2 regions of the Streptomyces sp. NPDC015220 genome follow, and region 2 is predicted to be linked to the other one. Evidence: riboswitches for the same ligand, from Rfam matches in the RefSeq annotation. Region 2 holds a riboswitch; the other holds the start of a gene.

Region 1 (7,563 bases), on a different contig from region 2:
GGCGCGGTCGGCCGCCGCGAGCTGCTCGGCCGCGAGGTCCATGCGGTCCTCGCCGGTCAGCCGTCCCAGGAACGTTCCGCCGCTGAGCGCGACCTTGGTCAGCGGGGTGTTCTCGAAGGTCGGCGAGGACACCTGGGCGGCGTGCACACCGGCCCGCTGGGCGAGCCGGAAGACGGTGGGGTGCGGCTGCCAGGCGCGCGGGTCGGTGTACGGCTGCCAGCGGAGCTGGTTCATCAGCCCGCCGGTGGCCGGGTCGCGCACGGTGTAGCCAGGCAGCCCGTGGGCGCCCGGCGGCAGGCCCGTGCCCACGGAGGCGAGCGAGGTGGCGGTGGTGGCGGGGTAACCGGCGGTGATCGGACGGCCGGTGCCGCCGCGCGAGCTGCCCAGCAGGGAGGTCAGGAAGGGCGCGTCCTCGGGATGCGCGCGAAGCTGCTGCCAGCCGAGCCCGTCGATCAGGAAGACGCAGGCCCGGTCGACCGGGGTCAGCTCGGTGATCGCGGCCGTCATGTCCGGCACGCCCATGCCCGCGGCCAGGGTGGGCAGCAGGTCGGCGAGGGAGCCGGACCCGTACTCGGGGACGGGCGCGGACTCGATGGCGAGAGGTTCGGGGTGGCCCCAGGCGGTGGACTGTGTCATCAGCGGGTGACGTCCGCGGTGGCCTCGGAGATGGCCTGTGCGAAGACGAGGGCCTGACGCACCGTCTCCGGGCCGTCACCGGCCTCGCTGACGCGCAGGCTGAGGTCGTCCGCCGTCGAGCTGCCCGTGTACCCGTGGTCGGCCTCGCAGTTGGGGTCGCCGCAGGCGGCGGGCTCCAGATCGATGCGCGAGACGGCGCCCCAGCCGATGGTGAGGACGACCTCGCGGGGCAGCGTGCCCGGCGTGTACTGCTCCGGGTTGGCCACCACGCGGCTGACCACGACCGACGAGATCCGGTCGAGCTTGACCGACTCCGTGGAGGTGGTGGCGTACGGCGTCGGGGAGGTGTCGTCGGCGGCCTGCTCGTCGGTGTGGCTGACGATGAAGCGGTTGCCCGTGAGGACGAGCACCGTCACGTGCCGCCGCACTTCGTTCTGGTCGAACGTGGTCTCCTGGTGGACCAGGTACGACCGGATCGGCTCGCCGCCGACGGCGGCCTCCACCGCCTCGGCCACGAGGGCCGGGTAGTAGCCGCTGCGCTCGATCGCCGCCCGCAGCCCCTGGGTCGTCGTACTGGTCTTGGCCATGCCGTCCATCCTACGGGGGCGCGCCGACTGCGAGGCACCGCTCCGCGCGGGAAAGCCGCCGCGCGGGAGCGGCTCAGTACACCGGGAGCGTGCGCGGGCCGAGGTCGTCCCGGGCGGGCGGGGGCGCGAGCCGGACGCTGGCGCTGAGGACGCTCACCCCGTGCGGGGCGACGACGGCCGGCTCCAGGGTGACCGCGACCACTTCCGGGTGGTCGTCGACGAGCCGCGACACGCGCAGCAGCAGCTCCTCCAGGGCGGGCGTGTCGACCGGTGCCGAGCCGCGCCAGCCGAACAGCAGGGGGGCGGTCCGGACGGAGCGGATCATGGAGGTGGCCTCCCGGCCGGTGACCGGGACCAGCCGGTGCGCCATGTCGTCCAGCAGCTGGGAGGCGGCCCCGGCCAGCCCGAAGGAGAGCACCGCGCCGGCCGCCGGGTCGATGACCGCGCGCACGACGGTGTCGACCCCGCGCGGCGCCATCGCCTGCACCACCGGGCGCAGTTCCTCCGGCTTGCCGAACAGCTCGGTCAACTCGGCGTAGGCCCGTCGCAGTTGCTCCTCGTCGGCCAGGTCCAGGCGTACCCCGCCCAGGTCGGCACGGTGCCTAAGGTGCGGGGCGGTGGCCTTCAGGGCGACGGGGTAGCCGAGGGCGCGGGCGGCCTCGGCGGCGGCGTCGGGGGTGGGCGCGGGAATGGCCCGGCGGACGTGGATGCCGTAGCGGCCGAGCAGCTCGCAGGTCTCCTCGGGGCCCAGGGTGAGGCCCTGCCCGCGCGCGAGCAGGGAGCCGATGAGCGCGGCGGCGCCCTTCTCGTCGATGTCGTCGTACTCGGGCACCTTGCCAGGGTCGGCGGCCTCCCGCCGCCACTGGCCGTACCGGACGGCTTCGGCGAGGGCGCGCACGGCCCGCTCGGCGGCGGGGTAGGCGGGAATGAGGTGCGAGCCTGGGCGTGGGGCGGTCCCGGGGGCCGCCTGGGGCGGTTGCGCGGGGCGGGCCGTGCCGGGTCCGGAGTGGGTGCCGGGTGCGGGGTCGGCGCCGGTCCCGGGGCCGGCGGCGCCGGTGGCCGGTCCCGTGGCGGTGGTCGTCCCCGGTGCGGCCGGGGGTGTCCGCGCCAGGTCCCGGACGGCGGGGACGGCGCCGGCCGCCGACTGCGGTCCGGTGCTGGCGGCGGCCGACAGCGCCTCCGCGAGACCGCCCAGCTCGACGTGGACAACCAGCACCGGCTTGCCGGGCACCGCGGCCGCGGCCGACCGCAGCGCCTCGGCCAGCGCGGCGTCCTCGGCGGCGCCCTCGCCCAGTGCCGGTATCGCGGTCACGACCACCGCGTCGATCGTGTCGTCGGCGAGCGCCCGCGCCAGCGCGGCCCGGAAGTCCTCCGCCGACGCCGCCGTCGTCAGGTCCTGGGGCGGCTGCGGCCGCAGCCCCTCCGCGAGGCACCGGTCGTACGTCAGCACACCCAACGACTCGGAATTGCCCAGGATCGCCACCCGCGGTCCCGGGGGCAGTGGCTGCCGGGCGAGCAGCAGCCCGGTGTCCACGAGTTCCGTGATGGTGTCCACGCGGATCACGCCGGCCTGCCGCAGCAGCGCGGACACCGTCGCGTGCGGCAGCCGCGTCGCCCGCACGGCGTGTCCCTGCGGGGCCGATCCGGCGCCCTGCACGACGACGAGCGGTTTCGCCGCCGCCGTTCGCCGGGCGAGCCGGGTGAACTTGCGCGGGTTGCCGATGGACTCCAGGTACATCAGGGCGACGTCGGTGTCGGGGTCGTCGTACCAGTACTGCAGGACATCGTTGCCGGAGACGTCCGCGCGGTTGCCGGACGACACGAAGGTCGACACGCCCGTGGTCCCGGTGACCCCGCCGCCGCGCCGGTGCAGCCGGGACAGCAGCGCGATGCCGATGGCCCCGGACTGCGCGAACATCCCGATCCGGCCGGGCCGGGGCATCTCGGGGGCGAGCGAGGCGTTCAGCCGGACCTCGGGCGAGGTGTTGACGATCCCGAAGGCGTTCGGCCCGATGATGCGCATGCCGTGGGTGCGCGCCTGCCGCACCAGGGCGCGCTGGCGCTCGCGCCCCTCGGGGCCGCTCTCCGCGTACCCGGCGGAGATCACGACGAGCCCCTGTACGCCGTGCTCGCCGCACTCGGCGACGACGCCGGGGACGTGTTCGGCGGGCACGGCCACCACCGCGAGGTCGACCGGCCCGGCGATGTCGCGCACCGAACGGTGGGCGGGCACCCCGTCGATCTCCGTCCGGTCCTCGCCGAAGGCGCGGTTGACGGCGTACAGCCGACCGGTGAACCCGGCGTCGCGGACGTGGTCGAGGATGCTGCGGCCCACTCCGCCGCGCGTGCGGCCCACTCCGACGACGGCGACCGAGCCGGGCGCCAGGAGCCGGCGCACCGACCGCCCCTCCGCGCGCTGCTCCCGCGCGTGCTGCACGGCCAGCGAACGGTCCGTGGGCTCGATGTCGAACTCCAGGTGTACGACGCCGTCCTCGAAGCTGCGTTTCTGGGTGTACCCGGCGTCCGTGAACACCTTGATCATCTTGGTGTTGGCGGGCAGCACCTCGGCGGTGAAGCGGCGGATGCCGCGCTCCCGGGCGACGGCGGCGATGTGCTCCAGCAGCGCGGAGGCGACCCCGCGCCCCTGGTGGGCGTCCTGCACCAGGAAGGCGACCTCGGCCTCGTCGGACGGCCCGGCGGCGCCGACGCGGTCGTAGCGCACGGTGGCGATGAACTCGCCGCCGATCGTGGCCGCGAGGCCCACCCGGTCCACGAAGTCGTGATGGGTGAAGCGGTGGACGTCCTTCGCCGACAGACGGGGGTAGGGCGCGAAGAAGCGGTAGTACTTCGACTCGTCCGACACCTGCTCGTAGAAGCTGACCAGCCGGTCGGCGTCGTGGGCGGTGATGGGACGGACCCGCGCGGTGCCGCCGTCGCGCAGCACCACGTCGGCCTCCCAGTGGGCGGGATACTCGTGCCGGTCCGACGAGATGTGCATGGGCCCCAGAGTACGGCTCGCGTCCGGCGGCAGCGGGGGCGGTCCGTGGTGGACACTCGGGGGAGCACACGGGAGAGGACCCCTCGGGCCGGGGCCGCGCGGTCCGAGGCCGTCCCCGGAGCGGGGCACCGTGCCGCTCCGGGGGGTGCTCCGCGTGTGGGAAACTGGTCTAGACAACCCGGTACACCTGAAGGGCAGCATCACATGGCTGAGCGCCGCGTCAACGTCGGCTGGGCCGAGGGCCTCCACGCCCGCCCCGCCTCCATCTTCGTCCGGGCCACCGCGGCCTCCGGCGTCCCCGTGACGATCGCCAAGGCCGACGGCGCCCCCGTCAACGCGGCCTCCATGCTGGCCGTCCTCGGTCTCGGCGCGCAGGGCGGCGAGGAGATCGTCCTGGCCTCCGACGCCGAGGGCGCCGAGGCCGCCCTCGACCGGCTGGCCAAGCTGGTCGCCGAGGGACTCGAGGAGCTTCCCGAGACGGTCTGATCCGAACGGACCGCGCTCCGGGACGGTCTGTTCCGGGGCGAGGTCGTGGGGCCGGACCGATCGAGCGGGACGGCGGAACCCGCCGGACCGCGCGGGGCGGCGGGGCCCGGACGGTTGGAGCCGATAGCGCTCAGGAGCCGCGTCACCCTTTTCCGGGGGGCGCGGCTTCGGCGTCCGCGTCACGGGCTCGGGCGCGGCCCGCGGCGCCGGCGGCCTCGTGAACGACGACGGCCCCGGCGCGGGGCCGGGGCCGTCGAGGGCGTTCGGGGAGCTCGGGAGCGGGCTTCGAGGGCGCCGGTCAGACGTCCACGCCGTGCTTGCGGAGATAGGCCACGGGGTCGATGTCCGAGCCGTAGTCCGGGGTGGTGCGCGCCTCGAAGTGCAGGTGCGGCCCGGTGACGTGGCCGGTCGCGCCGGACAGGCCGATCTGCTGGCCCGCGGCGACCTGCTGGCCCACCGAGACCCCGATGGAGGACAGGTGGCCGTACTGGGTGTACATGCCGTCGGCCATCCTGATCACGATCTGGTTGCCGTACGCCCCGCCCCAGCCGGTCTCCACGACGGTGCCGACGCCGACCGCGTGGACGCTGGTGCCGGTCATGGCGTGGAAGTCGACCCCGGTGTGGGAGCCGGAGGACCACAGGGAACCGCCGCTCTGGTAGCCGGTGGAGACGTAGGAGCCGGCGATCGGCGACACGAAGGCGTTGAGGCGCTTGCGCTCGGCCTCGCGGGCGGCGCGCTCCTTGGCCTCGCGCTCCTTCTTCGCCAGCTCGGCGGCCCTCTTGCGGGCGGCCTCCTCGGCCTGCTTCCGCTCGGCGGCGTGCTGCTGGGCGGCGGCCTGGGCGTCGATCTTCGCGGCGACCGTGTCGCCGATGCTGATGACCGGGGTGAGGCCGGTGTCCTCGGGAGCGGGAGCGTCGGCGGCGAGCGCCGGGGCGGCGGCGAGGGTGCCGATGACGCCGGTCGTGGTGAGGGCCGCGACGCCCGCCGCGCGGGCGGTGGTGCGGTGCATCCGGCCAGGACGGCGGTGCTTCCCGGTGGCGCGGGTGAACGCCATGCAGACGTGGGTCCTTTCCTTCCCTCTCGCCTACCGGGTTAGCTGACGGGTTCGGAGCAGGAAGGTCTCCTACGGGCGCCCCGCTGCGCGCGGGCGTCCGATTCACCCCAGGGACTGGATGGGTCCCCGGCTCCCCTGGCTCGCGCCGTACGGGGACTCGGCGATGACTGTCCGGTGCCGCGGGTGCGGCGCACTGCCTGACGGACAGCCGCACTGACGCTAGACGGGGCCGCTTTCAATTCCCAAACGAATCGGGGTTTTTGTAGCGCAGGCCACAGGTCAGACGGGCAGCCTCTCCCGCAATCCGGACATCACGGGGCCCTGGTGACGCTTCGGTCACCAGGGCCCCGTACGCACCGCCCGCCGCCGTCACGAGCGGCCGGCGGGCGCCGCTACTCCGCTGCGACGACCGTGACCTGACCGATGCCCAGGGCTTCGACGGGCTCCTTGATCTGCGCCGCGTCGCCGACGAGGACGGTCACCAGGCGGTCCACCGGGAAGGCGTTGACGACGGCCGCGGTGGCCTCCACCGTGCCGGTCGCGGCGAGCTGCTGATAGAGCGTCGCCTGGTAGTCGTCGGGCAGGTGCTGCTCGACCTGGTCGGCCAGCGTGCTCGCCACGGCGGCCGCGGTCTCGTACTTGAGCGGCGCCACACCGACGAGGTTCTGCACGGCGACGTCCCGCTCGGCGTCGGTGAGGCCCCCGGCGGCGAGCTTGCGCAGCACCGTGAACAGGTCCTCCAGGGCCGGGCCGGTGTTCGGCGTGTCGACCGAGCCGCTGATCGCGAGCATCGCGGCGCCCGAGCCGTCGGGGGCCGAGCGCAGCACCTGGCCGAACGACCGCACGCCGTAGGTGTAGCCCTTCTCCTCGCGCAGGACGCGGTCCAGGCGGGAGGTGAGGGTGCCGCCCAGGCAGTAGGTGCCGAGCACCTGCGCGGGCCAGACCCGGTCGTGCCGGTCCGGGCCGACCCGGCCGATGAGGAGCTGGGTCTGGACGGCGCCCGGGCGGTCCACGACGACCACCCGGCCGGTGTCGTCGGCGGTGACCGGCGGGACGGGCCGCGGCTTGGCCGGCGAGCCGGTCCAGGCGCCCAGGGTCTCGCCGAGCAGTTCGTCGAGATCGGTGCCGGTGAGGTCGCCGACGACCACGGCGGTGGCCGTGGCGGGGCGGACGTACCGGTCGTAGAAGGTGCGTACGGCCGCCGAGTCGATGTTCCGGACGGTCTCCTCGGTGCCCTGGCGCGGCCGCGACATGCGCGCGGTGGCCGGGAACAGCTCCTTGGAGAGCTCCTTGGCGGCGCGGCGGGAGGGGTTGGCCAGCTCGTGCGGGATCTCGTCGAGCCTGTTGCGCACCAGCCGCTCGACCTCGGACTCCGCGAACGCGGGCGCCCTGAGGGCGTCGGACAGCAGGGCGAGTCCCTTGGCCAGGCGGGAGGCCGGCACCTCAAGGCTCAGCCGTACGCCGGGGTGGTCGGCGTGCGCGTCGAGGGTGGCGCCCGCACGCTCCAGCTCGGCGGCGTACTCCTCGGCGGAGTGCTTGTCGGTGCCCTCGGAGAAGGCCCGCGCCATGATCGTGGCCACGCCGTCCAGGCCGGCCGGCTCGGCGTCCAGGGGCGCGTCCAGCAGCACCTCGACGGCGACGACCTGCTGGCCGGGGCGGTGGCAGCGCAGCACCGTCAGGCCGTTGTCCAGCGTGCCGCGCTCGGGCGCCGGGAAGGCCCAGGGCTTGGCCTCGCCCGCCCGGGGCTGGGGGTGGAAGTCCATGGTGGCCAGCTCGGTCACTTCGCCGTCTCCTCGGTG
Region 2 (7,563 bases):
GTCGGACAGAGCGCCGCCCTGCGCGAACTTCAGGACGTGCTCGGCGACCGTGCGCAGCTTGGTGTTCGTGCGCTGGGAGACCTCGCGCAGCACCCGCCAGGCGTCCTCGGGGGGCATCCGCCCGAAGGCCACCACGGCGCCGATGGCCTGGTCTATGACCGCGTGCGAGCCCAGGGCGTGCTGCAACTGGTCGATCTCCTCGTGCAGCCGCTCGTGCTCCAGCACCAGATCGGTGACGGACAGCGGCTGGAGGGGGTGCCGCCTGGAAATCGCGAAGAACACCATCGGAGATTCCCTGGGTCGTGGAGCGGCCGGAGTTCCATCTCCAGCTTGCGCCAGGAGGACGGCGCGCACGACCGGAGACCGGCGGCTCGAACCCTCCCCCACGCTCGCGTACGTCCTGTACGTTTTTCACGAAGCCGTCGCGCTCCCACCAGCGGCCGCCGCTCCCGTGGGCGCCGCTCACCCGCCGACCGGACCAGCCGCCCCGCGGAGGACCGTGCCATGACCCGACCGCCCGCCCACCGCCCACCGCCGGAGTCCGCCGAGCGCGCGCTCGGCGGTCCGGCGCCTTCGGGCCGCCGAGCGCGCTGAGGCGCCGATGCCACCGCCCCCGCACGAGCCGTCCCAGCCCTCCGAGCCGCCGGCGCTGCCCGCGCTGACCCGCGCCGAGGCGGAGCTGATCGACTGTTACCTCGACGTGGTGGACCTCCTCGGCCGGATCAACCCGGGTCGGCGCGAGGACACCTATGGCGGGCTGAGGGCCGCTCAGGCCCTGGTCCGCAAAGCTGCCGAACTGCGCGACGCGCTCGCGCTGATGCACCAACGGAACGAGACCGAGCTGCACACCGCCACCCTGGCGCGGGCGCTGCGCGCGCTGGACGGCGAGCGGCGTGCCGCCCGGGTCACCCTGCCGCCCGACCGGGCCAGTTGAGCCGCACGCGGTCACGCGACCGCGGGCGACGCCGGCGGCACGCACGGGCGTAAGCCGAAACGGACCAAACGACGTACCGCCTTTCGGCTAGAAAAACCCGTGTTCCCGAGGCGCTTCCGGTTGCGCGACGCGCCTGCCCGGATGGCGGAATGGCGTGTTCCGGTGCTGGTCCGGGCGTCGCCGTGGGACCAGACGGACGTTCGAGTGCACGAGCGTCCACCCGAACGGGTGAGTGGTGAGTAACAACACAAATCCCCGGTTCCGTTGGGATTTTCGGACATCCGTAGGTGAAGATCCGTGTCTGACGACAAGCCCCCGCCACAGCGGCGGGGCGGTCCGGGCGGACGCCGAATCCTGCCGCCGCCCGGACAACCGGTCGACGGGAGTGGATCGGCAGGAGTGGAGGACCCGAGCACGACGGGTCGCCGGAACGGTCGCACCTCGGCCGTACCGAGCAGCCCTTGGGGTGAAGCCGCGACAACGCGGCCGGGCAACTTCGCCAGCCCGAATCCGACAGGTCATCCTTCACAGGCGGCTGACGAAGGGTTGCGCATGACTGCGCTCAATCGTGTCCCGTCGTTCATGGCCCGGGCCGGCACGGCCTCGGCCCTGACCATCGCCGCCGTGGGCGGCTCGATCGTGGTGCCGGGCGCCGCCTCCGACGCCTCCGCCGCGACGCTCGCGACGAAGGCGCTCCAGATCGCGGCGTCCAAGAAGGGTTCCCCCTACCAGTGGGGAGCGACGGGACCGCGACGGTTCGACTGCTCCGGGCTCACGCTGTACTCGTTCAAGAGGGCGGGCAAGAAGCTGCCCCGCACGGCCGAACAGCAGTACAACAAGTCCCGGCACATCTCAGCGAGCAGCCGCCGCGCGGGTGACCTGGTGTTCTTCCACTCGGGCTCGTACGTCTACCACGTCGGCATCTACGCCGGCGCGGGCAAGATCTGGCACGCGCCGAAGACCGGGGACGTGGTGCGGCTGCAGAAGATCTGGACCAGGAGCGTCTGGTACGGCCGGGTCAGCTGATCCGCCCGAGGGCGGTGACGGCCGGCCGAGGCGCCGTCACCGCCCTCGGGCCCTCTCAGTGTCCGGCCCCGGGCTCCGGCCCACGGGACTCGGGCGACGAGTCCCGTCGGCCCGCCGTCCGTGCGGGGCGGCCCGGCGCCGTCCAGGGGAGTTCGATGCGGACCGTCTTGCCGCCCTCCCGGGTGCGCCGCACGGTCAGTCTGCCGCCGCACTCCGCGGCCAGCCATCGGATGATCACCATGCCCCGGCCGTTGTCCTGCTGGACAGCGGCCGGCAGTCGTTTCGGTAACCGCGGATGGCTGTCGGTCACCCCGATGCTCAACAGCTCGTCGCGTTCGAGGACGAGGTCCACCGTGAAGGTGGGCGACTGCCCGAGGGTGTGCTGCACGGCGTTGGTGGCGAGCTCCGAGACGATGAGCCGCACGGTGTCGGCGGTCTCCGTCCCCGCGGGCAGGCCCCACTCCGCCAGGGCGCCCACCGCGTAGGCGCGGGCGGCGGAGACCGAGGCGGGATCGCTCGGCAGAGTGACGGATGCTTCCAGGTGGTCTGCCATGGCGATGTTCGTCCCCTTCCCACGGGACCGTGGTCCGGCACGGAGCGGATGGTTCGAGTACGGTCCCGGACTGGTGGTTCGCCGTCAGACTGCCACCACGACGACGGCACCGGTGGCGATCCCCCGAGATATGCATATATCTGTCGCTCGAAGCGGTGAACTCTGCGGCGGTCGACCGCGCGCCGCGCGGATCGTCCTGTGCCGTGGCACGGGTCCCGGCCGCGGCGCCGAGCGCCGAAGCCGCCGCCGGGAGCCGGGAGGGAGTGGGAAGTGTCCATGCAGCACGGTCCCGTGGTGCGCCGCCGGAAGCTCGGCGCCGAACTGCGCACGCTGCGCACCGGAGCGGGTCTCACCAGCGGGGAGGCGGCCCGGCTGGTGGGCTGGCACCAGTCGAAGGTGAGCCGGATCGAAACCGGGGCCAGCGGGGTGAAACCGGCCGACGTACGGCTACTGCTGGACGCCTACGCGGTCCACGACCCCCAACTGCGCGATCTGCTGCTGGTGTTGGCGGGATCCGGGGACGGTGACGACCGGCGCCACTGGTGGCACGCCTACCGCGGCGTACTGCCGCCGACCTACCGGGACTTCATCAGTCTGGAGTCCCAGGCGACCGCGATGCGGACCCTGGAGACCTCCGTCGTCCCCGGGCTGCTCCAGACGCCCGAGTACGCGCGCGCGGTGACCCGGGCCGCCGTGGACGGACTCGACGACGAGCGGCTGGACGCCCTGGTGGAGGTGCGGCTGGCCCGGCAGGACGTCCTGCGGGCCGATCCGCCGCTCGAGCTGAACGCGGTGCTCGACGAGGCGGTCCTGCGCCGGGAGGTCGGTGGCCCGGAGGTCATGGCGCGTCAGCTGGAACGGCTGACCGAGGCGGCACGGCTGCCGCAAGTCCGGTTGCAGGTGCTGCCGTTCGCGGCGGGCGCGCACATCGGCATCACCGGCCCTTTCGTTGTCTTCTCGTTTTCGAACACTTCTGATCTGGATGTGGTCGTTCTCGACCACTTGACGAGTAGCCTCTATCTCGATCGGAAAGAAGACCTTGAGGCCTACACCGAGGCCTTCGACGCCCTTCGGTTCCATGCCCTTTCGACCGAGGACTCGTTGGACTTCATCGCAGGGATGCGCCGGAACACCTGACGGCGCGCGAACGCGTAAGGAGGCTCCATGTCCGCTCTGCCGCGGAACCTATCGTCCAGCACCGATCTGCACGGCGTGCGATGGCTGCGCAGCAGCTACAGCACGGGGGCGAACAACTGCGTCGAGGCGGCCCGGCCGGTGTCGGGCCCGGACGCCGGACTGTTCGCCGTGCGCGACTCCAAGGCCCCGGCCGGGCCCGCACTGCTCTTCTCACCCGGGAGCTGGGCGGACTTCACGGCCGCGGTGCACCGCATCTGACCGCGACTCCCCCCTGGCGACGCACGGCCGTGTCACGCCGACTCATGGTCGCGTTTCGCCGATGACCCGTACGGCGTGGTCGATCTGCGCCTCGGAGAGGTCCGCGCGGGCGGTCAGCCTGAGCCGTGAGATGCCGTCGGGCACGGAAGGAGGACGGAAGCAGCCCACGGCCAGGCCCGCCGCACGGCAGTCCGCCGCCCATCGCACGGCGCCCTCCGGGGACGGCGCGCGCACGGAGACCACCGCGGCGTCCGGGCGCACGGCCTCCAGCCCCGCGGCGGTCAGCCGGGCGTGCAGTCCGGCCGCCACCGCGCGGGCCCGCGCCGCCCGCTCCGGTTCCCGGCGCAGCAGTCCCAGGGCGGCCAGGGCCGCCCCCGCCGCCGCGGGGGCCAGGCCCGTGTCGAAGATGAACGTCCGTGCCACGTTGACCAGATGGTCGATCACCAGGGCGGGCCCGAGCACGGCTCCGCCCTGGCTGCCCAGCGACTTGGACAGCGTCACCGTCACGACCACGTCCCCGGCGCCGGCCAGCCCCGCCGCCCGGGCGGCGCCGCGACCGCCGGCGCCCAGCACACCGAGGCCGTGGGCGTCGTCCACGACCAACCCCGCGCCCCGCTCCCGGCACACCGCCGCGAACTCCGCCAGCGGCGCCGCGTCGCCGTCGACCGAGAACACCGTGTCGGAGACGAGGACGGCCGGCCCCTCGTGCGCGCCGAGCGCCTTGCGCGCGGCCTCCGGGTCGCTGTGCGCCACCACCTGTGTGGTGGCGCGGGCCAGCCGGCAGCCGTCGATGAGCGAGGCGTGGTTGCCCGCGTCCGAGACGATCAGCGAACCGTGCGGGGCGAGCGTGGTGACCGCGGCGAGGTTGGCCGCGTATCCGGACGAGAACACCAGCGCCGCCTCGAAGCCGCAGAAGTCGGCCAGTTCGCGCTCCAGCCCGGTGTGCAGTTCGGTGGTGCCGGTGACCAGCCGGGAGCCCGTGGCGCCGCCGCCCCAGGCGCGCGCCGCGGCCGCGGCCCCCTCGGTCACCTCGGGGTGGCGGGCCAGCCCCAGGTAGTCGTTGCTCGCCAGGTCGAGGAGCGGGGAGTCGGCGGAGCGGGGGCGCAGGGTCCGTGTCAGCCCGGCGCGGCGGCGCGCGTCCGCCTGGTCGTCGATCCAGCCGAACGCCATGGGTCCTCCGGAGGCTTTTGTAGGCAGTGCACAGACCCTAGCGGCCCGACCAGCCGCCCATGGTGTGGTGATACCCACACGTGGAAGCGTCTCTGTTGTGCGAACCCTCCTTGGCCGCGGGCGGCCCGGTAGGCCAGGATCGACTTCCATGGACCTCCTGAACACGCTCGTGGACAAGGGGCTTCGGCGCGAACCGCCGACCCGCGAGGAAGCCCTGGCCGTGCTGGCCGGCTCCGACGACGACCTGCTCGACGTGGTGGCGGCGGCGGGGAAGGTGCGCCGCCACTGGTTCGGCCGGCGGGTGAAACTCAACTACCTCGTCAACCTCAAGTCCGGGCTCTGCCCCGAGGACTGCTCGTACTGCTCCCAGCGGCTCGGTTCGAAGGCCGACATCCTCAAGTACACCTGGCTCAAGCCCGACGAGGCCTCCGCGGCGGCGGCGGCCGGGCTGGCCGGCGGCGCCAAGCGGGTCTGCCTGGTGGCCAGCGGGCGCGGTCCGACGGACCGTGACGTCGACCGGGTGTCGGAGACCATCAAGGCCATCAAGGACCAGAACGAGGGCGTCGAGGTGTGCGCCTGTCTCGGACTGCTCTCCGACGGCCAGGCGGAGCGGCTGCGCGCGGCCGGGGCCGACGCCTACAACCACAACCTCAACACCTCCGAGTCGACCTACGGCGACATCACCACCACCCACACCTACGCCGACCGGGTGGACACGGTGAACAAGGCGCACTCGGCCGGGCTGTCCGCCTGTTCCGGGCTGATCGCCGGAATGGGCGAGAGCGACGAGGACCTGGTGGACGTCGTCTACTCGCTGCGCGAGCTGGACCCGGACTCCGTTCCGGTGAACTTCCTGATCCCGTTCGAGGGCACCCCGCTCGCCAAGGAGTGGAACCTGACCCCGCAGCGCTGCCTGCGGATCCTCGCCATGGTGCGGTTCGTCTGCCCGGACGTGGAGGTCCGCATCGCGGGCGGCCGCGAGGTGCACCTGCGCTCCATGCAGCCGCTCGCCCTGCACCTGGCCAACTCCATCTTCCTCGGCGACTACCTGACGAGCGAGGGCCAGGCCGGCAGGGCCGACCTGGACATGATCGCGGACGCCGGGTTCGAGGTGGAGGGCGCCGACCAGGTCACCCTGCCGGAGCACCGGGCGGCTGCCGCAGGCGGCTGCGGGTCGCACCGGGACACTGGCTGCGGATCGCACGCCGAGACCGCCTGCGGGTCGCACGGGGACGCGGGGGTGTGCGGTTCCGGCGCCGGGGCCGCCGGGCCCGGGGGCAGCGAGCCCCGCACCGATCTGGTGACCGTGCGCCGCCGGGGCGCGGGAACGGACCTCGCGCCCAATGCCTGATCTGTCCGGCCCTTCCGGTACGGGCGTGTCCGCGCTCCTGGACCTCGACCGGCGGCACGTGTGGCACCCGTACGGTCCGATGCCGGGCCGCGGGGAACCGCTCGTGGTCGAGTCCGCGAGCGGGGTCCGGCTGCGGCTCGCGGACGGCTCCGGCGAACTGGTCGACGGCATGTCCTCGTGGTGGGCCGCGATCCACGGCTACAACCATCCGGTGCTCAACGAGGCGGTCCGCGATCAGCTGGAGCGGATGAGCCACGTGATGTTCGGCGGGCTCACCCACGAGCCCGCCGTCCGTCTCGCCAAGCTGCTCGTCGACATGTCGCCCGACGGCCTCGAACACGTCTTCCTCGCCGACTCCGGCTCGGTGTCGGTCGAGGTCGCCGTCAAGATGTGCCTGCAGTACTGGCGTTCGCTCGGCCGCCCGGAGAAGCGGCGGCTGCTGACCTGGCGGGGCGGCTACCACGGCGACACCTGGCAGCCGATGGCCGTGTGCGACCCCGAGGGCGGGATGCACGAGCTGTGGACCGGCGTGCTGCCGCGCCAGGTCTTCGCGGACGCTCCGCCGGCCGGGTACGAGGAGGCGTACGCCGCCCATCTGCACGACATGATCGAACGGCACGCGGACGAAGTGGCCGCCGTGATCGTCGAGCCGGTGGTGCAGGGCGCGGGCGGGATGCGGTTCCACTCCCCCGCGTATCTGCGGGTGCTGCGCGAGGCGTGCGACGCGCACGACGTGCTGCTGGTGTTCGACGAGATCGCGACCGGGTTCGGCCGCACCGGCGCGCTGTTCGCGGCCGAGCACGCGGCGGTCGCACCCGACGTGATGTGCGTGGGCAAGGCACTGACCGGCGGCTACCTGACGCTGGCGGCGACGCTGTGCACCCCGCGGGTGGCCGACGGGATCTCCCGGGGCGAGGTGCCGGTGCTGGCGCACGGCCCGACGTTCATGGGCAACCCGCTGGCGACGGCCGTCGCCTGCGCCTCGATCGAACTGCTGCTCGGCCAGGACTGGCGGACGGAGGTCGAACGGATCGAGGCGGGCCTGCGGCACGGCCTGGCGCCGGCGGCCGAGCTCGAAGGCGTGCGGGACGTCAGGGTCCTGGGCGCCATCGGGGTCGTCCAGCTCGACCGTCC

The links. A riboswitch is a leader RNA that binds a small molecule or an ion and turns the genes downstream of it on or off. The one in region 2 is predicted to bind cyclic di-AMP.
Region 1: another riboswitch for cyclic di-AMP. It lies ahead of ACF061_RS26295 (M23 family metallopeptidase); the one in region 2 lies ahead of ACF061_RS31680 (C40 family peptidase).

The regions. Positions count from the first base shown of each region.
Region 1 covers NZ_JBIBUK010000015.1:83,188-90,750, forward strand. Annotated here, with positions in the region: gene ACF061_RS26275 (alkaline phosphatase family protein) at 1-636, opposite strand, end outside; gene ACF061_RS26280 (DUF5998 family protein) at 636-1,223, opposite strand; gene ACF061_RS26285 (GNAT family N-acetyltransferase) at 1,297-4,221, opposite strand; gene ACF061_RS26290 (HPr family phosphocarrier protein) at 4,426-4,707, shown strand; gene ACF061_RS26295 (M23 family metallopeptidase) at 5,006-5,764, opposite strand; cyclic di-AMP (ydaO/yuaA leader) riboswitch at 5,777-5,937, opposite strand; gene ACF061_RS26300 (M16 family metallopeptidase) at 6,157-7,545, opposite strand; gene ACF061_RS26305 (M16 family metallopeptidase) at 7,542-7,563, opposite strand, start outside.
Region 2 covers NZ_JBIBUK010000023.1:15,819-23,381, forward strand. Annotated here, with positions in the region: gene ACF061_RS31670 (ANTAR domain-containing protein) at 1-285, opposite strand, end outside; gene ACF061_RS31675 (hypothetical protein) at 602-934, shown strand; cyclic di-AMP (ydaO/yuaA leader) riboswitch at 1,270-1,483, shown strand; gene ACF061_RS31680 (C40 family peptidase) at 1,487-1,960, shown strand; gene ACF061_RS31685 (ATP-binding protein) at 2,016-2,513, opposite strand; gene ACF061_RS31690 (helix-turn-helix domain-containing protein) at 2,790-3,650, shown strand; gene ACF061_RS31695 (DUF397 domain-containing protein) at 3,678-3,908, shown strand; gene ACF061_RS31700 (8-amino-7-oxononanoate synthase) at 3,951-5,078, opposite strand; gene bioB (biotin synthase BioB) at 5,227-6,429, shown strand; gene ACF061_RS31710 (adenosylmethionine--8-amino-7-oxononanoate transaminase) at 6,422-7,563, shown strand, end outside.